Regions from separate parts of the Paenibacillus sp. FSL H3-0469 genome, predicted to be linked through region 2. Evidence: riboswitches for the same ligand, from Rfam matches in the RefSeq annotation. Region 2 holds a riboswitch; each other region holds the start of a gene.

The links. Region 2 has a riboswitch for cyclic di-AMP ahead of NSS83_RS20300 (C40 family peptidase). Riboswitches for the same ligand answer to the same signal wherever they lie in the genome.
Region 1: linked by a shared signal. The riboswitch ahead of NSS83_RS09345 (hypothetical protein) and the one ahead of NSS83_RS20300 (C40 family peptidase) in region 2 are both predicted to bind cyclic di-AMP.
Region 3: linked by a shared signal. The riboswitch ahead of NSS83_RS03675 (alpha/beta hydrolase) and the one ahead of NSS83_RS20300 (C40 family peptidase) in region 2 are both predicted to bind cyclic di-AMP.
Region 4: linked by a shared signal. The riboswitch ahead of NSS83_RS22600 (hypothetical protein) and the one ahead of NSS83_RS20300 (C40 family peptidase) in region 2 are both predicted to bind cyclic di-AMP.

What each region holds. Positions count from the first base shown of each region.
Region 1 covers NZ_CP150302.1:2,111,530-2,116,565, reverse strand. The annotation lists gene NSS83_RS09355 (MMPL family transporter) at 1-1,689, opposite strand, end outside; gene NSS83_RS09350 (TetR/AcrR family transcriptional regulator) at 1,719-2,345, opposite strand; cyclic di-AMP (ydaO/yuaA leader) riboswitch at 2,958-3,140, shown strand; gene NSS83_RS09345 (hypothetical protein) at 3,625-4,179, shown strand; gene NSS83_RS09340 (SPFH domain-containing protein) at 4,198-5,036, shown strand, end outside.
Region 2 covers NZ_CP150302.1:4,595,042-4,600,077, forward strand. The annotation lists gene NSS83_RS20280 (hypothetical protein) at 115-408, shown strand; gene NSS83_RS20285 (4a-hydroxytetrahydrobiopterin dehydratase) at 618-893, shown strand; gene NSS83_RS20290 (cytochrome c) at 1,025-1,381, opposite strand; gene NSS83_RS20295 (GNAT family protein) at 1,508-1,993, opposite strand; gene NSS83_RS20300 (C40 family peptidase) at 2,275-2,766, opposite strand; cyclic di-AMP (ydaO/yuaA leader) riboswitch at 2,771-2,913, opposite strand; gene NSS83_RS20305 (C40 family peptidase) at 3,301-3,729, opposite strand; cyclic di-AMP (ydaO/yuaA leader) riboswitch at 3,787-3,925, opposite strand; gene NSS83_RS20310 (hypothetical protein) at 4,138-4,971, opposite strand; gene NSS83_RS20315 (M1 family aminopeptidase) at 4,981-5,036, opposite strand, start outside.
Region 3 covers NZ_CP150302.1:880,946-885,981, reverse strand. The annotation lists gene NSS83_RS03690 (arsenite methyltransferase) at 1-493, shown strand, start outside; gene NSS83_RS03685 (arsinothricin resistance N-acetyltransferase ArsN1 family A) at 509-1,006, shown strand; gene NSS83_RS03680 (TrkH family potassium uptake protein) at 1,088-2,446, opposite strand; gene NSS83_RS03675 (alpha/beta hydrolase) at 2,526-3,338, opposite strand; cyclic di-AMP (ydaO/yuaA leader) riboswitch at 3,346-3,478, opposite strand; gene mnhG (monovalent cation/H(+) antiporter subunit G) at 3,476-3,835, opposite strand; gene NSS83_RS03665 (Na(+)/H(+) antiporter subunit F1) at 3,825-4,118, opposite strand; gene NSS83_RS03660 (Na+/H+ antiporter subunit E) at 4,118-4,600, opposite strand; gene NSS83_RS03655 (Na+/H+ antiporter subunit D) at 4,606-5,036, opposite strand, start outside.
Region 4 covers NZ_CP150302.1:5,125,148-5,130,183, forward strand. The annotation lists gene NSS83_RS22585 (AraC family transcriptional regulator) at 1-243, opposite strand, end outside; gene NSS83_RS22590 (family 43 glycosylhydrolase) at 392-2,050, shown strand; gene NSS83_RS22595 (hypothetical protein) at 2,165-2,371, shown strand; gene NSS83_RS22600 (hypothetical protein) at 2,895-3,350, opposite strand; cyclic di-AMP (ydaO/yuaA leader) riboswitch at 3,485-3,654, opposite strand; gene NSS83_RS22605 (hypothetical protein) at 3,890-5,036, opposite strand, start outside.

The DNA.
Region 1 (5,036 bases), 2.5 Mb from region 2:
AGTGGGACCCGTCTTCGGAATTAGGCTGATAATAGCGATATCGCCGGTGGGACTGACACCAAGCGGAGAGACTAGGGTCACATTATCGTGCATTTGCAGCTCCTGAACCAGCTTGCCCAGGACTGGCATGGAGATCTTCTCAGACGGATTCTTCGTCTCAGCGACCAGCAGCAGCGGGCCGTTGAAGCCTTCGCCGAATCCTTTGGAGATGACATCATAGCTCTGGCGGGCCGGAGTATCCAGGTTCGCCGAGGCGCCGGATGGAATACCCAGCTCCATCTTGGTCACCGGAATTGCGGCTGTGCCAAGCACCAGCACTACGAGTACAATGATGGCCCAGCGGTATTTCACTGTGGCATTCGCCCAGCGATGGGAGAAGCTGTGCTGTGATTTTTTGGCTGCGGTGCTGTGCTTGGTCCGGGCTTTGGCAGTTACGATCCGTTCACCGACCAGTCCGAGCAGCGCAGGCAGCAGGGATAAGGCCAGCAGGACGTTGATCAGAACACTGGCCGCAGCCACAAGTGCCATTGTCGATAAGAAGCCGATGCCAATGACGAGCATGCCGCACAGGGCGATAATAACGGTCAGACCCGCGAAGAATACAGCACTGCCTGCGGTGCCCAGAGCACGGCTGGCTGCTTCCGCTGCGCTTAATTTCTCATCCAGGATCAGACGGCGTTGCCGGTTCACAATGAACAGCGAGTAGTCGATCCCTACGGCGAGACCGATCATCACGGCAAGAACCGGTGTAATATCGTTCATCTGGATCAGGCTGCCGAGGGCAAACGCACCTCCGACGCTAATGCCGACTCCGAGAAGCGCGGTCAGCAGCGGCAGGCCTGCGGCTACGACTGAGCCCAGTGTCAGGAACAATACGACGGCAGCAACGGCCACGCCGATCGCTTCTGTGGAGCCGATGGCCGGCATGCTTTTGAGCGAGTCGCTTGGAATCGCCGTAATGCCTGAACCGGACTGTTCGACCTCGGATACGGTATCGATGATATTATCCGGCACATCCGATGGCAGAGATGTCTGCTGAACGGTGAACTGGAACTGGAACAGGGCAATGCTGCCGTCAGCCGACAGCATCACGCCGGGAACCGGCATCCCGTCGGCCATCAGCGGGCCGAACGGGGCTGCCTGAGCCGCAGCGCCTTGGCCCGCAGCGGCGGAAGGATCGGCGGCGGCGGCTTGGCCGGCAGCGGCGGAAGGGTCGGCGGCAGCTTGGCCGGCCGCAGCGGAAGGATCGGCAGCGGCGGAAGGATCGGCGGCAGCGCCCTGGCCCGCGGCGGCAGAAGGATCAGCGGCGGAAGGGTCAGCACCGGCGCCCTGGGCCGCCGCAGCCGCTTGGGCTGCCAGCTCCATAGGGTTAATGACATATTCCATGTTGTACACATCATTAATGGCCTTCAGGAGCAGCGCAGTACGCTCAGGCGTATCGAGACGTTCTCCTTCCGGCGCAGTGAAGGCGATGCTTGCCTGCCCTCCGGCAGCAGCGGGCAGCTCTTTTGTCAGCTTATCCAGCACTTTTTGCGACTCAGTGCCTTCAATTTTCATCTCAGAGCTGGATTGAATGCCGTTGACTCCAATCAGGGTGCCTACAACTCCGAGTACAATGATCCAGACTGCAATGAAGGCCCAAGGCTTGGCATAAGCAGATTTTCCTAAGCGGTATAGAAAGGTAGACATGTAATGGTTTCTCCTCTTTATCTGTGAATTTAGAAGCCGTTGCGTAAATAAGCAAACATGGAATTCAGGTATTGTTCAAACAGCATGGCATCGGAGCCTTCACTCAGCTGTTCGCCCGGCAGCATGACATTCAGCCGTCCGTCCAAGATAGGCACGAAGGCCCCATAGACGGCACCTACCAGCAGGTGGGTATATCCATCGGCATACCGTCCACGGGTGAACTGCTCCAGCGTGTCCTGGGCGGTGATCTGCAAATGCCGAAAGACATTGAGAATGTAAGGCTCCAGAGACGGATACTGATTCGCCAAAGAGACGAACTGCCGCAGCTTATGCAGGAACTCCGAGGTGAATTGCAGCTTCAGCAGATTGTACAGGGCATCGAGCGGTGTAGCATCGGGCGGCAGAGCAGCCAGCGGGTTATTTTCTTCCTCTTTCTCTTGGACAGCAATAATGCCAATGAAGTAGGCAGCGACTGCCTCTTCTTTACAGGAGAAGTAATTCGCAAAAGTCCGCCGGGAATACCCGGCCTTCTGAACAACATCGTCGACAATGAAGCCGTCCATGCCATGCTCAAGCGCAAGCTCGAAGGCCGCTACGGCTAAGGCGTAGGAGGTGGCTTCCTTTTTTTTGTCCCGCAAATTCAGTTTCGAATTCAAATTTCAACGTTCCTCCTTTCTTCAAAAGTTAAAGGCGCTATAGAATCTATAGATTCTATTATTGCTCAAAGGGAAAGATTGCACAATGAGCATCGAGTGACGGAAGTGTGAATGTTTTAAATTTGTAATAATGAGCTGGAGAAAAAAGGTGGGGGATGAGGGATGAGTTAGGAGGAAGTCATTGTGAGGATAATGAGAAATGGTGGAGTAGGCGAGTAAGTGCGTAGGTACGTAGATGAGTAGGTGAGTAGATGAGTAGGTGAGTAGATGAGTAGGTGAGTAGATGAGTAGATGAGTAGATGAGTAGATGAGTAGGTGAGTAGGTGAGTAGGTGAGTAGGTGAGTAGGTGAGTAGGTGAGTAGGTGAGTAGATGAGTAGATGAGTAGATGACTAGGTGAGTAAGTGAGTAGGTGAGTAAGTGAGAGGATGAGTAATGTTGGTGTAAACAGACGATAGCGCGAGCAAATCCCCGGGCGGATAAGAGCAGAGCTGAAGAATGCGCCTTCATTCGCGAAGGGACAGCAATTTTGGCTTCTTTTGTCATCCGTGAGGTTTTACATTAAATGGCTGCAGGCGTAAGATTCAATCAACAACCGAATGAAATGACACTGTTCTTGAAATGGCTGAATTCCGTAACGGGAACGGGGGAACCAACTGGTGCAGGCGGCTTAAGGATGGGCTGCTGAGTACCCGGGGTGAATCCTTGCCAGCGTGCTACTATGGCTCTGGTGAGGTAGGGCAATCTCGCTGTCCGAATCCGTCAGCTAACCCCGTAAGCCTCGAAGAGAGAGGATGAGCGCCATGATCGATTAACCGACCACGGAGAGCCCTGCTGCTGTGGTCTTTTTGTTGTGCAGGAGAGGGATAAATCCCACTAATTGCGCTGAAAATGGGCTGGATGCGGAAATGAGAGGGATTAATCCCTCAGATTGCGCTGAAAATGGGCTGGAGGTGGAAATGAGAGGGATTAATCCCTCAAATGCAGAGGAAAGTGGGAGGATGAAGAGCACAAGTGCACCTGAATCCCGGCAATGTTGGCTAAACGAGCAAATGAAGAGCACAAGTGCACCTGAATCCCGGCAATGCCAAGTTGCGTCTCAGCCCCTACTAACCAAGCAGCCTAAAGTGAAAATTAAAGGAAATAGTGACGGAGAGAAGCACAATTAAATCATATAACAACATTAATTAGTCAATTTAAATACGAATTAGTCTTGTATGTACCACATTAGTCTGTTTCCGCATCACCCAAATAGTCAGCTAATGCATCATCACATTACATTGAAAGGAGGGGTTACCATCGTTACTGTATTTATCGTCTGCTTCTGGGTGGGCCTCCTGCTTATCCTCAGCGGCAGCATTCATGGACATGGTCTGGCAGGCCACCTGCATGTCGGGGGCGGGGATGCGGGTGGACCGGGCTTCCTGCCGATTCTTCCGTTGATGGTGTTTGTCACCGTCTGGGGCGGCACGGGGTATATGCTTGTCAATTACAGCGGGATGCAATTGCTTGCCGTAGTGCTGGTCTGTACTTTGATTGCCCTGCTGCCGGGCATTCTGCTCTACACCGTGCTGGCACGGGTGATGACCCGGTATGACAGCAGTATGAGTGAACTGGATTATGATCCGGCCGGCCAGCTCGGGTATATCAGCATCGCCGCAGCGGATGGGGCTGTGGGAGAGATGAAGTATGTGCTGCACGGGACCATGCGCTCCATCGGCGTGCGGGCGGAATCCGGCCAGCAGCTGCTGCGGGGCGACCGGGTGATTATTGTGAAGACGGATAAGGGGATCGCAGCGGTCACTCTGTTCGAACGGGAAATGGAACATAACTAACGGGGAGTGTCGGAGCAAATGTTAATTTTATATGTAACCGGAGCTATTGTTGTAGTGATTCTGCTGGCGTTAACCAGTATTGTGACCGCGTATAAAAAGGTTCCGCCCAATCAGGCCATGATCGTATACGGTCTCGGCGGCAAAAGAGTGGTTCAGGGCGGCGGGACGTTCGTCATCCCCGGCTTTCAGAACAATAAAACCATCTCCATGATGCTGATGAGCTTCGATGTTATCCCGGCGCAGGCCATGTTCTCTCGTCAAGGCATCAAGCTGAACCTGGAGGCAGTCGCCCAAATTAAGATTAAAAGCGATCCAACCGCGATTCTCACTGCCAGTGAACAGTTCATTGACCGGCCGGAAGAGGACCGTGAGACGATTATTTTGCATTCGGTGGAGGGTCATCTGCGCGGCCTCATCGGCCAGCTCAGTGTAGAATCCATACTCAAGACCCCAGACGAAATCAACAGCAAGATGCGGGAGACCTGCTCAGAGGATCTCGACAAAATGGGGCTGGAGGTGGTCAGCTTCACCATCAAGAAGATTACCGACGACAAAGGGTACATCGACAATATGGGGGTGCCCGAGATTGAGCGTATCCGCCGCGACGCCAGTATTGCCAAGGCCGAAGCCGAACGCGACATTCAGATCAAGCAGGCCGAAGCGGAGAAGGAATCCTCCATTGCCAAAGCCAATGCCCATCAGGCGACCATAGAAGCGGGAACCGCCGCCCGTGCGAAGGAATCCCTGTTCGAGAAGGAGCTGAATATTAAGCAGGCGGATTTCAAGCTGGAGACCGAGGTGAAGAAGGCGCAAGCGGATCTGGCGTACGAATTGCAGCAGAACAAGATCAAGCAGTC
Region 2 (5,036 bases):
AATCACGTATATTCTTCTTTATCGACATCATTCCCTTTTTTGTGAAGTGATTTTTTCGGCTATAATAGATAAGGTAGGTTATTATTCATCAGCGAAGAAAACGGAGTGATTGATGTGGGAGTTAAGCATGGCAGAGATTACGGTGAAATTCTGGTTGAACTGACAGGAGCCGTTGGACGGATTTCAGACGGGTACATTTTTTTTGAAATGGAGCCTGAAGAGTGGACGAATCTGCCGGAGGAATCAAGGCAGGAGGTCTGGGAGGCGCTTGCGGAAGACCTGTTCTACGCGCTGGGCAATGAGCCGGTCATTCAGGTGGGCAGCGGAGTTGTAATGTACGATAAAGAAACACACCGCATTAATATTCTGCTGGGTGATGAGGATTTGGCTTCGGTCGTTCTTGTATAAAGCAGGGGAAAATGCGGCAGCGGGTTTGTCCCGGGCATCCGGCCATGTTAAAATTGGAAGTGGAGTACTAATTGCCGGGATGTCAGAATACATTTAATCAAAAATCTTTGGCCTGGCACATCCCTTGGACTTTCAGAAGCTGAGGGATGTTTTATTTGAAGGAAAGAGCAGGCTCAAGAAACCGTTAACTTAGCAAGGGAGGAAACGAATTGCAATTAACTGAGGAACAACTGCAGGAGCAGATCGGCAAGCTTGAGGGCTGGAAGCTGGAGAGGGATAGGCTGGTGCGCAAATATATGTTCAGTGAATATATGAAGGGGATTGCTTTTGTAGATGAGGTAGCTACAATTTCGGAGGCCTTTGACCATCACCCGCATATCACTATTGATTACAAGACGGTAGTTCTGCGGCTGGCTGCAGATGTGGAGAAGCTTGATCTCCGCCAGGCGCATGAATTTAATGAGGCATTCGAGAAGACCCGCTAGAGGACAAGGCCCCTATGAAGACAACAGGAATATCTGAATAATAGAAATGCCCGTGCAAGGATCATTCGTTATCCTAGTCACGGGCATTATACATTTGGAATGAGGAGCATGGTGTTAGTACAGGATGCGGATTATTTCTTCTCCGCCAGCCATAGAGCTACATTGGCAATCTCTTCAGGGGCCAGCCTGTCTTTGAAGGAAGGCATCTGTCCGCGGCCCTTGGTGACTATGCTGTAAATCTGAGCTGCGTCATGCGAAGCGCCTTCCTGCTGCAGGCTGGGTCCCGCCCCGCCCTGAAGCTGGTCACCGTGGCAGGAGATACAATTGGCCTTCACTGTGGCTTCTGCGCCCGCAGCGTCCAGCACAACTTCCGGCATAGTCGGCTTGTTCTGTTCGGCTACCTCGGATTTACCGGGTAAGGTAAACATTAAGATTACTGCAAAGGCACAGGCGGCAAAAAACAAACCGCTCATGATCCATTTCTGCATCTGCATCCGTCCCTCCATGTAAGCTGCTGACTCCATTATAGCGGATGGTGAAGCGTTATCATAGTATGTGTGTCAAAAAAATGAACACAAATGATCCATTTTTTGCAAAACAATCTGTTTCCGGTGCTATTCCTCATAGACCATGCAATAAAAAGGCTTATTGCCGGTCGGAGTGCGGCGTTCATAGGTATCCGTTATAGTGAACCCGCATTTCTGGTAAGCGCGGATGGCGCGCTGGTTCCAGGTCAGCACCTCCAGGTCGATCTCACGCTCCGGGTAACGCGCCCGTGCTGCCTGAACAATAGCTTTCATGAACAGATGCCCCATGCCGTGACCGCACAGCTCGGGCCGCATTCCAACACCAAGCCGGACTACCCCCTCCATCGGAAAGAGCTGGGCGAAGCCGCACAGATCCCCCTGTCCGTTCACTACAGATACATATTGCTCACTTCGCAGCTGCGGGTCTCCGAACTCCACGCCCAGCGCCTGCATCTGCTCCCAGGACATCCAGCCGTAAATATTATACGGAGGCTTGTAGCTCCACTCACAGATCTCAGCGGCATGCTGCGGCTCCATAGGCACCACATAAAAGGTTAGCGGGGAGCTTATCATTAGGCGAGGCCTCCTTCCAGACGAAACGGTACCATCCTTTAAAGAGGCGGCAAAGCCGTTTCTGCTTGTTCTTAATATTAATTATATACAAAAACGGCTAGTTTCGACGCAAATTCCTTGCGGAAATGCAGAAACTTGACAAACGCCAATAATTATTTTCCGAAAGTTCAGAATCGGTGTTTTACAAATATAGAGGCGGGTAAGTAATTTTATAGACAAAAAAAAGCCCTTCTCCAAGATTTCGGCAAAAATCTCGGAAAAGAGCGTTTGGTTACAAAGGATTATTGTACATCATCATTGTCTTGGGAATCCGAAGCTACATTCTTGTAAGCATCTGTACTCATGATTCGTTTGGCGCCAACGTAACGGTTGACGTAATAGCTGTCACTCAGCGAACTGATGGTTACACCACGTGAGGAAGAGGCATGGGCGAATTCGCCGTCACCGACATAAACACCGACATGAGACACGCCTTTACCATTGGTATTAAAGAATACAAGATCGCCCGGTCTCATCTCGTCACGGGACACGGCAGTGCCCATCTGATACTGGGAGCCGGATTGATGGGGCAGGTTAATGCCGATCTTATCAAAAACATACATTGTAAATCCGGAGCAATCAAACCCGTTAGTTGATGTACCGCCGGACACGTATTTGGTTCCGATGGCTTTGTCAATCACTTTATCCATTTTGGAATCCGCGAAAGCGCTTCCTGCTCCGATGGTGAAGATAATGGACAAGCTTAGTACTGCGGCTGCTAGCTTCTTCTTCAAAAGTAAATACCCCTTCCAATGCCTACGAGGTTAGCTTAAGGGTTCGGTTGAAGGTCCCCTATGACCCCTCTTAGAATAGGAGGTCAATTCACCCAAAGTGGTTCCCCCGTTTCCCTAATTCATTAGGGAACTCGGCACGACTGTTGATTAGGATTAGCGGTTCATTCAATACATGACAAAACCTTTGTTAAAAGCGATTCAATAATTACAAAAATGTTACTAAAAGCTCACTGCGATAATTGTAACAAAGACTAATGCGCTTGGCAATCACTTATAACATATTAATGCATCTTTTTTGCTGTTTTTTAGAGTTATAGCCCTTTCGAAAGACTCATATCTATGCGCAGGGATTATTTTATATGATTTTTTCTTTGTTTTTGCAATAAAATGCTGTTTCAAGGCTGTGGATTCGGGTAAAAGGTAGAATAAGGAAAAGGAAAAACCCGGAAATGATTACGGCAATAATCATCCCGGGCTCGTATAAGTTACATTTAGTTGTTAGAGGCGGAAATATTCGGGGTATGCTTCAAGGGTTCAATCGTAAGCGACAGCTTGGTAGGCTGTTGTGCTCATTACTCGTTTGGCGCCAACGTAACGGTTGGCCCAGTAGGACTGGCTCATCGAACTGATGGTTACACCACGTGAACTTGAGGACTGTGCGAACTTCCCGTTTCCAACATAAATACCGACATGGGACACTCCATTACCCAGGGTATTGAAGAACACGAGATCACCGGAACGCAGATTGCTCTTGGATACACTTGTTCCAACTTTGTACTGTGCTTTGGAGGTACGGGGCAAGGTAAGCCCGACATTTTTGAATACATACTTGGTAAATCCGGAACAGTCGAAGCCGCTGGTGGTTGTGCCCCCGGTTTTATAAGATGTCCCAATGGTTTTTGAAATCACAGTATCCATTTTGGAATCTGCGAAGGCACTGCCTGCTCCGAGTGTGAATACCATCACAAGACCTAGTGCTGCTGCGGTGCATTTTTTCTTGAAATTCTGACTAATCAAAAGATGTACTCCTTCCAGGGCCTGCGAGGTTAGCTTAAGGATTCGGTAGAAGGTTCCCCTATGACCCCTCTAAAGCGAGATCAATTCACCCAAAATATGGTTCCCCCACTTCCCGGTGCAGGGAATTCGGCGTTTTGTGCACCAGAACAGTGACTTATCGGCATTGATTAAATTGCAATAGTTACGGAAGATTTTGCTTTAAATATTACAAGTTTGTTACTACTAGTACAGCCATCATTGTATCAGAGGATTTAGCCTTTTGCAAATGCTTTTGTCCTCCGGTTCAAGCAAAAAAGAGTCCTGCTCCCTGATAAGGGGCTGTGACTCTCTTTAGTATGCCGCTTCAGCAGCTTATTATTGTGGAAATGATTTACTGGACCAGAGGTGATACTGGGCAGCGATTCCCCACATATTCAACAGCGTGGAGGGCAGCGGAGCTGCCTGGCGGAGCATAAGTGCCGGCAATCCGGGATAGAACAGAGCAGAGGCGCTGCAGAGCAGAATTACGGCCAGGCTTCCCGCCCCCAGAATGACGGAAATACCGATCGAAGGCATCAGCACCTTCAGGCAGATTAGCAGCGAGGAGAACATGCCGGTACCTGCGGTATAGCCGAACTGCATATAGAGCAGAAGCTTGCGGACAAGGAAGAGATAGAGCAGCCAGCCCATTACATAAGGCACCAGCCTGAGCAGGAGCTGTACATCGAGAACGCCGCTGAGCAGATGACGGTACATACGCGGAAGCAGCCAATAGAGCGGCAGGAGGGTTAGCGCCCATTCAGCGAGGCTGAACATCAGCACCGGCAGCCCATATTTTCTCATTCCGGGAAAAAAGAACAGTCCCCGCGCTCCGTCGCGCTCCTGGTGAAGCTCGTGCAGCAGCCCTGCACGGATAAAGGGAGTCACCAGCAGCCTTAGCACTGTCAGCGCCAGCAGCATCCATAGCCAGTGCTGGACGGCAGGGTCGGTGTGCAGCGCGGTCTGCCCTTCGATATAATACAGCAGCCTGCCTATTCCGCTGCCGCCGGCATTTGCATCCGGGTAGCGGAGCAGGACAGGGACAACCGCGCTTTTAATGAATTTGTACAGGAAATATCCCCAGAACAGCCGGTAGATAAATAGCAGAATCAGTATATAGAACTGCTCTTTCATGCTGATCCAACCGCGGGCAATTGAACTTTTCACCATTCCTTCACCTCACCAGACAAGAGTTCCGAGCAGGGTTTCAAGCAGAGCAGATGCGCTAAGCGTCC
Region 3 (5,036 bases), 3.7 Mb from region 2:
TGAACAAGGCCATGTTATCGGTGTAGATATGACTCCTGAGATGATTAGCCGGGCAAGAGATAATGCCATTAAAGGTAAGTTTAATAATACCGAATTCAGGTTGGGAGAAATTGAACATCTTCCGGCGGCCGACAATTCGGTTAATGTCATAATCTCCAACTGTGTGATTAACCTCTCGCCTGATAAGCAGCAAGTATTCCGTGAAGCCTATCGCGTACTTATGCCCGGAGGGCGTCTGGCCATCTCTGATATTGTAACTACAGCTGAGCTACCCCCCGAGATCAAAAATGACCTGGGCGAATTATATTCGGGTTGTATCTCCGGGGCCTCTTTCATTTCTGATCTGGAGATGATGCTTCAGGAAAGCGGCTTTACTGAGATCCATATTGAGCCCAAAGACGAATCCAGAACATTTATCAAAGATTGGGTTCCCGGTGCGAACGTTGAGCAATACATCGTCTCTACTGTGATTAAAGCGAGAAAACAATCTTAAGGGGATGTTCAATTGATCACTACATTAACTGTTCGTCAGGCCACACCAGAAGATATCGGTAGTATCCTCCGAATCTATAATCAGGGAATCGAGGATCGAATCGCTACACTTGAAACAGAGACGAAAGATTTCTCTTATATGGAGGCGTGGTTCAAAGATCATCAAGGCCGCTATAGCGTTATTGTAGCGGAACGAGAAGGTGAAGTGATTGGCTGGGCCTCCCTGAATCCCTATTCCCTCCGCTGCGCTTATAACGGGGTAGCTGACCTGTCCGTTTACATTGATCGCCGCTTCCGTGGCCAAGGTGTAGGCAACTCGCTCCTGGATTCTTTGCACAAGGTGGCCAAGGAAAATAGCTTTTATAAAATCGTTCTCTTTACCTTCCCGTTTAATGAGAGTGGTCAAGGGTTGTATCGGAAGATGGGCTACCGGCAGGTTGGTCTATTGGAGAAGCAGGGGATTATAGACAAAACGTTTATTGATGTGATGATTATGGAGAAGCTTCTACTATAAAAATGAAGATAAAAAAGGAGAAGTTCTACCCGTAAACGGAAGAACTTCTCCTTTCAATCAGTTCCAACTACTCCTTACTTACTAACCAATCAGCAACTTGTCCTCTGGGTAACGGTACTTCTGTTTAACACTTTTTTGTGCCAAGGCAAAGGCTAAGGTTAAAGGGCCCAGTCTCCCAATATACATTATAACTATGATGATACATTTACCAATTGGTGACAGATCAGGGGTTAAGCCCATGGACATGCCCACGGTTCCAAAGGCTGATGTAGCTTCAAATAAAAGAGCAAGAATATCCGTATGGCGGGTATATTCAGTAATTGTTAATAAAAAGGTTGCTCCAAGAACAAGGCCTAAGGAGATGGTCATTACAGCCAGTGATCTGAAAATAAGATCTTGAGGTATCCGTTTTTTTAGCAGCTGCACATCAGCATTCCCCTTGATGGTTGAGAAGATGCTTAATATGAGTACCGCAAAGGTGGTCGTCTTGATCCCCCCGCCTGTCGAGCCTGATGAAGCTCCTATGAACATCAGAAAGATCATAAAGAACTGGGACGCCGGTAACATCGCACCAATATCAATGGAGTTGAAACCCGCTGTGCGGGTAACCACTCCCTGGAAATATCCACCCCAGATTCTTCCCCCCCATGTGAGTGTACCAAATGTTCTGGTATTAAAAAGCTCAAAGACAAATATGACCAGAAACCCTGCAAAACAAAGCACTCCTGAAGTGATTAGCACGATTTTTGTGTGAAAAGACAGAGCCTTCCAGCTTCTCTTGCGGTATAGATCCAGAATCACAATAAATCCAATTCCACCAATGATAAATAAAAATGAAATGACAATATTGACTAACGGATCACCAACATACCGGCTCAGACTATCCGACCATAATGAAAAACCTGCGTTATTAAAGGCCGAGATGGAATGGAAAATTCCATAATATAGGGCTTTGGCAACACCCAGGTCATTCGCCCACCGGATGGTCAACAACAATGCCCCAAGAGTTTCGAAGATAAATGAGATTAGTACAATGCTTAGTGATAGCCGGACGACCCCTTGTGTTTCAATGGAGTTCGAAGATTGCTGGATGAGTAAACGCTCCTTCAGCCCAATCTTCTTCCCCAGAATTACGGCAATTAGAACACTGAACGTCATGAATCCTAATCCTCCGATTTGAATGAGGAGCAGGATAATGATTTGTCCAAAGTTGGAAAAGTCGGTTCCTGTATCCAGCACCACCAATCCAGTGACACACACAGCTGAAGTTGAGGTAAACAATGCATTTAGCCATCCCACACTAGTTCCGGTGGATGAAGATACCGGTAAGGACAACATAATTGTCCCCAGAATGATGGTTACAGCAAAACCTAAAAGAATAATTCTTGATGAGGTTAGACTGAGTTTTCGAGTAAACCAAAGGTACCTTTTTGTAAACATATCACTGGCTCCTGTAATGATTCTTTTCGTAAATAAACAGCGCTGCGTCACCTTCAAGGGTGTGTGTCCAGTGAGAGTATCAGCCAGGTAGCTCTTGTTGAAAACACTGTTGATCCTTTAGATAATCGAGCAAAAGCCGGTTAAATAATTGCGGTTGACATAGGTGACTAGGATACATGGCATTCTCGATGATCGCTAAATGAGCTTTGGGATACTTAGCCGCTGTTTTTTTAACTTGCTCTAACACCCGCTCATTGTGATTACCTGACACGATCAGCACCGGAATTTGCAGCCGCAGCGCAAACCCGTAACCGTCCGAATACTTCAACGCCATGCGTTGCTTAATCCATTCTGTCGTCCGTTTATGCATAAGCTCTTTTCTCAAGATATGGTAAGCCAAGAGCCACCTGTGATAGGTGATACGTAAAGGCTTGATAAACATTTCAGCAGGGAGATAATGAGAAATCCAGGCACAGAACTGCAACGCTTCTTTCAACTTACTTCCGCTAGCAGAGTAATCACCTTGAAAATAACTATCCACCAAAATCATGGTAATCACCCGCTCAGGGAATAGATAGGCGAACTTCTGGGCAAGTATAGCTCCACTGGAGCAGGCTACAATTACAATCTTTTCTACATCCAGCTTATCTAATAATGCCTTTAGATCCTCAACTTGAGTGTCTACGATCCGGCCAATCTCAACATTCATCTTCCCTGACAGCCCGTTTCCTCTTAGATCATAGACAATTACTTTCGCGCGCTTACTGAAATATTCCGCCTGTGGTTCAAAAAGATGGTGGGAGGTCGAATAATCATGGATAAAAACGATGGGCAGACCGCTACCCGATATCTCATAATACAAGGTTGTTCCGTTGACATCAACAATAGGCACTGCAGGATTCCCCTCTCATGAACGCTTACGGGGTTAGCTGACGGATTCGGACCTGAGTAGCCCTACTCGATATTCTCGAGATTCACCCCGGAACTTTTGGTTCCCCCGTTTCCTTTACAGGAATTCAGCGGCAAATATCATTTCTCAGATTGCTCCTTACTTCTTTCCTTATGGGTCAGCAGATCATCCTGTACGCTGTTTTTCCACAAGGGAACGCCCGAACGGTAGGCCGCCCGGCCATTTAGATGGCCTGCGACCGGCGAAGTGATGAATACAAAAAGAATCGCCAGCAGCAGCTTGACACTGATCTCTCCATCTTTGAACCAAAAGTAAAGGAAGCCGCCGCCCAGTAAACATAACACCCCGAACGTTGCGCTTTTGGTGGCCGCATGTGAACGCAGATAGACATCGGGCAGCCGGATCAGGCCAAAGGCACTGATGCCGCAAAAAATGGCGCCCAGCACCACTAGAATCGAGCTAAACAACTCACCTGTCATGCAGTTCCCCTCCTTCTTCCACAACAACCCCACGTTCGATATACCTTGCGAGTGCAGTGGTTCCAATAAACGTCAGAATACCTATAACCAGAATTACCTCAAGAAAATTGCGGGTATCCAGCAGCATACTAATGACAGTAATCATAGCCAGTACATGAATGCCTATCGTATCTAGGGCGGCCACCCTATCCGAACGGGTAGGTCCTTTCAGAAGCCGGAACAGGCACGCGAGTATGGCCATTCCCAGAATGATCAATGCGGTAGTTAATAGTACGGAGACCATCAGCGGGTCACCTCCATGATCACTTGTTCGAAATTACCCCGGATCTGCTTCACCATTTCCTCAGCATCTTTGATGTCAATGGCATGAATAAATAGGGTCTTCCCATCCCTCGACACATCAAGGGTCAGCGTGCCAGGAGTCAGACATATTAGACAAGACAACAGTGTAACTTCCCAGGCTGAGGTTAACGCCGTCTCATAGGCGAATATTCCAGGGCGGATCGCCAGCTTCGGACGAAGAATATGATAAATTACCACAAAGTTCGAGATGGTCAATTCGCGGATAAAGATCAGCAGCAGCTTGAATATGGACCATAGGCGTTTTAAATAAAATGGCCGGGCCTGAGGCTTGGATCTTCTGAATAACAGCAGCATCCCTATGCCGAGCAGAAACCCGATAAGAAAAGTGGCGCCGGAGCTGCTATTATTGATTGCCATCCACAATAAAGCAACTAACAGATTAAACAAGAATTGTAGAGCCATTATATCTACTCCTTCAGTATGGCTTGAATGTATTCCGCAGGTGAAGCCAGAACCTCTCCGGCCTGTGCTACATAGGCATATAGAGCATCTGCTCCAATACCCATTGCAATGACAAGCACAAGCAGTGCAGCGGCGACAGCAGAAGCTCTCTTCAGGTTCACAGCAGGCAGTTCTCTCTCAGGTTCATTTCCCCAGAAGGCCAGCCTGAACATCTTGATTAAGGAATACAGCACCATAAAGCTTGAGCCGAGACCGATCAGAGACAGTGTCAGCATACCGGCATCCAAAGCTCCGCGGATGATCAGCAGCTTTCCGGCAAAACCGCTCAGCGGCGGAATCCCTACCAATGCAAGAGCCAGGATGAAGAACATCCAGCCCAGCAGCGGATATTTTTTGATCATGCCTCCCATACCACTCAAACGATCTGTTCCTGCTG
Region 4 (5,036 bases), 530 kb from region 2:
ATTCGTATGCTCGAACCCAGGCGGAATCAGCAGAATATCATCACTGTTCACAATGAATGGTTCATGATCCATCCTAGTCTCTTGAGCCCCATCCAGCACAATTAGAATCTCAAAGGCATGGTGGGATTCTGTAGTCATGCTCCAATCGGCAGGAACGGTCTGTGTATGTGCGCCAAAAAAGCGTATATTCCAATCAATGCGCGGCAGCAGCAGCGTCTGTGCACCTGTGAGATAGCTATTCATATGTTCCAATTTGCAGCACCTGCCTTTGATTTGGGTAAATCTAGCCGTACTCATCCCATCGCATAAGTACGTTAGTAGTTATTATAATATACATAGACAACAGGAAAAGGGTAAATAATATGGCTAAACAGCGAAGGGAAGCAGAGAAATGACGAAGATTAGTAATCCTATAATCCCTGGAATGGCACCAGATCCCTCTATTATTAGAGTGGATGATGTGTATTATATTGCGACATCCACGTTCCATTGGAATCCCGGCGTTCAAATTTTCAAATCAACCGATTTAGCGAATTGGGAGCTGACTGCCTCCGTATTAAATAAAGGTGAAGTGAATTTGAGGGGGACCAATACTCCGGCCGGGATCTGGGCGCCGCATCTATCCTATGATTCTAGGGCGAACCGGTACTGGTTAGCCTATTCGCATATGTTGAACATGGCAGGCCGTGAATTCAACTCGGATTCCTATTCCATGTGGGCAGAAGATATCCATGGACCCTGGTCGGAGCCCATCTATCTGACATCCATAGGCTTCGATCCGGCGCTCTTCCACGATGAAGATGGCAAACACTATGTGTCCATTCTTGAATGGGAGACCCGTGAAGGGTATCAGGCACCTGGACATATTGTGATCGCTGAATTTGATTTGAATGAGGGTAAGCTGGTTGGACAATGGCACCGGGTGACGCAAGGCTTCACCAGCCGCGGCTGTGCTGAAGCACCGCAGATCTATAAATATAGAGAGATGTACTATCTTTTATTAGCTGCGGGCGGAACTGGCTATGCTCATGGTGTGGAGGTGGGACGTGCGGAAAATATTTTTGGTCCCTATGAGCCGCATCCGTCGGGAGAGCCGATCATCACCTCCTCGCCGCGCCATCTATTTTCACTTGGCAATCCGGATGCCGGGCATTTTGAGATGTATAATCCAAGTTCAATTATGCAAAAAGCAGGTCACGGCTCATTAGTGCAAACTCAAACAGGCGAATGGTATATTGCTCATCTCATGTCACGGCCTGTGGAAGGAACGCTTTTGAATCCATTAGGCCGTGAAACCTCTATTCAAAAAATGCATTGGACAGAGGATGGCTGGCTGGAAATGAAGGATGGATCGAATGTAGCGAAAATGGAAGTTGAGGGGATGACAGGTGTTGAATTAGAGGCCGATGGAATCTCTCATGACGTATTTGATGATTTTAATCAGGAGAAATATGATCTTCATTTTCTGACTCCATACCGGGACCAGCAAGCGGCATGGGTGAATACGGTTGAACGTCCGGGTTACTTACGCATTCATGGAGAGAATTCTTTGTTCTCGCAGATCCATCCGGCGATTATGGCCACACGCGCAACTTCCCTTCATTATGAAGTTCAGACCAAGGTGGAGTTTCATCCCGATCATTACTCGGAAACGGCGGGTATGGGGCTATACTATGATTCGAATAATTGGCTGTACGTTCACTTGACCCACTCCGAATTAGAGGGTACCGTTCTATACGTACTTCAGGCCAAGCTGGGACAACGCATTGAGCTAGTCCACCATTACATTCCAGTCCCTGAAGACACAGCGGAGTTGAAGATAATTTATCATTCAGGCATCGCGAGTATCCTTTACCGCTTCGGAGATAACGGGGATTGGCAAGCTTTTGTAGAAAACATTGATGTACTCTATCTGTCGGATGAAGGCGTGAACGGGGAGCCGGGGGAGATTGGCGGATTTACAGGCTTGTTCAATTTCATCGGTTCCGTTGATGCCCACCAGCATGACTCCTTCGCTGATTTTGACTACTATGGAGTGAAGAATTACTAGCCAAGGACGCCATACGTTCTTCCGCCCGGGTGTGCCCGGAGCCGTGGTGAACTGGTGAAAACGCCGGAGATGGTGTACCTTAGTAGTATTAGTCTTTAGGAGTGGTGAAGTGTTGTGAAGAAAAGTAGACAAACCCCCTTGCTGGTCGCGGCTTCTATCCTGCTGATTATTATCAGCAGCCTAATCCCGTCGGATCAATCGGCTTGGCTGGGGGCGTTACAGACCCTTATGCTGGGAGCCGGATTGCTCGGCTGCTGTATGGCCTTTTGGCGGTTTGCCAAGGGCGGTAAGGGTGGTAAGAGTGGGAAAGGCAAGAGCTGAGTTCTAGGTAATGGACGGTTGGCGAAGACAGGATCAGTTCATGGGATGGTTGAGCTATGTAAGGTGAGCCAGGCACAGTATGGGTGCGTGCTGGTGCTGAGAGTCAAGGACGAAGTCGCGGCGGATGCTGCGGCTTTATTTGATAGATAAGAATTTATATGTTTCGGGGTCCCCGCAAAGTACCTGAGGCATCATCGATGCTAAAGCCCCACTTTGTGGGGGGATGTTGTTTTGTAGGCGGACTCAGAGGCCCTTATTTTGTGAAAAAGACCGATTATCTCCCCGTTGCGGACTGAGAGGACGTTAAGGGGCTGGGTGGAGCGAAAAATTTGGCGGAATGGGTTAAATAAGCGCCTCTCAGTCCGCATGGACTTCAGAATGGTCCCATTTGCCGAAATAGCGGATCTGTAGTCCGCAGCCCGCCCGCCACATCAGACTCCTTCTGCCGCATCCGTATCCTGATTCCGCCACATCCAACTCATTCCGCCGCACTCATTCCTATAGCCCATGCTAATCCCCCGACTCATCCCGCCGAAGGGCGGTGGACCGCAGGCAAGGCCGAATGTGCGGCTGCCATCTGTTCGCGTATTCCTCTTAGCCGGGCCTTCAGCTCGGGAATGCTGCACTCCAGGATCAGGCTGATGTCGGGCAGGGGGAGCTGGATGCCGTACCATAAGGCACTGGCGACATGATCGTCCCATTTAAGCAGGGCAGGAGCGCAGCGGCTACGATCCCGGGTGAGCATGGCACATTGGCGGATGCACTCTCTGTAGGCAGCCGCAGCAGCACCGTCCCCGGAGAGGCTGCCCTTCAGCCATAGTGGATGGAGTGCCACGAAGGTGGCGGTGGTTGCTTGTTCGGCACGGGCGCCTTTTTCCAGCAGCAGACAGCTAAGCGCATAGACGGGCCCGCTATATTGCTGGGTGTAGTGGTTGAATCCGGCAGCAGCTGTTAGTTTGGGCGGTAAGGGGTCAGGCATGTGGTCACGTTCCTTTCTGAATCTATACTGTGCAGTTCATTCCAGTGCGCAAAAAACCGCAGGCAGAGGAGGACCTCTGCCTGCGGTTTTGGGTAACAGGCATAAGACGCCTGGCACAAAAGCTTGGCGGATCAGGGCTCTCTCCTTACGCTTACGAGGTTAGCTGTCGGATTCGGACGGTGAGAGTCGCCCTACCTGCCGGAGACCTGCGCGTGGCATTCTCCTTCGGATTCACCCCAAGTCGGCCAGACGGCCGGATGGTTCCCCCGTTTTCCACATGACGGAAATTCAGCGTGCATGCATTGCTCATTTTCATGAATACACTCATTTGCTTTCAACACGAATCATACACTTTTCGGAGGTGGGTTGTAAAAATGGAAAAGAGTGCTATTCGCCTTATTTTCAGCAAATGGCTGAATGGCTGTGCATAGGGAAGCCAAAACTCACATTTGTAGCAGATTATCTGCCATTTATCTCGCTCAAGCGCTGTTTTTTATTTTTGGCAGACGGCGGTGGGGATGAAGGCCCCTTGTATTAGACTACCACCACAGCGGAACCTTCTGATTCTTCCAGGCAATGATCCGCTTCACCTCACGAACGGTTCCTGTTGTAATCGCATAGTTGCTTCGCTGCGCTGCATGAAGGTCCAGGAAGTGCAGCATCCCTCCATAAGTCCCTACAGCCAGCAGAGTCTCATCCCGATTGACAGCTAAGCCTGAAATAGTGCTTCCGGCATAATAACGCCACAGCTCCCGCCCCTCTGCATCAATGAGCCTCAAGTAGCCATAGGCATCGCCAATCACAACACCATTCTTCAGCGCTGCCGCCGCATACACCCGGGCTTCCTCGTTAACAAGCGGATATTCCTGATCTGCCGGGAGTTCTCCTCCTTCCACATCTTCAAGGGGAACGGCAAGGGTAACGCCATTATAGAAGTGGCAGGAATTGTACCATACGCTATGCTGGTCCTTTGTAAATATTGTATAGTGCGGGTAACTGGATTCCGGATTGAATAGGTGAACCTGCCCTGAAGTTGTGTCATATAAAAGATGATCACTGCCCTGGCTGCCATAGGCAATCCATCTTCCATCCGGAGAGACGGCACCATGCGGCATGTCAATTTCAATATGCTCCAGCTCATCTGCTTTATATTCTTCGAGATCCGGATGCAGCAGCTTCACCTCCCAGGGCTTCTCCTGCGATTGCTGGACCAGGAAAATCCCCTGGCTCGTAACAAGCAATAACGCCCCGCCCCCGTTAAAAGGAATGACCTGCTCCAAGGGTAACGCCTGGTCCAGGCTCTCTATGTCCAAGACGGGAAAGTCCGGGTCCAGTGCTTGAATCGTTCCATTCAGCTCACGCCATGAGAGGGTGGCTACAACTGTACCCTGAAGTGTGCTGTTCATAGAATGCATAATGGTAATCCCCTGAGTTCCGGCGAGCGCATAGAACTGATTATCAGGAGATGCCCCAACCAGGCTATACTCGCCGAATACGGAAATAACATCCTTATGTACAGCCACAACTGCTTTCTTCTCCCAAGGGGTGCCGGTGCTGAATACCACAGCATCATCACTGATGAAATGGATACTGCGGATCGCCTGCATCTCCTTCTGAAAGTGGCCGGAGAGCGGCCACGTTGCCGCCGGCAATTGCGCCCGCAGCTCAGCAATCTCACCGCGCTCA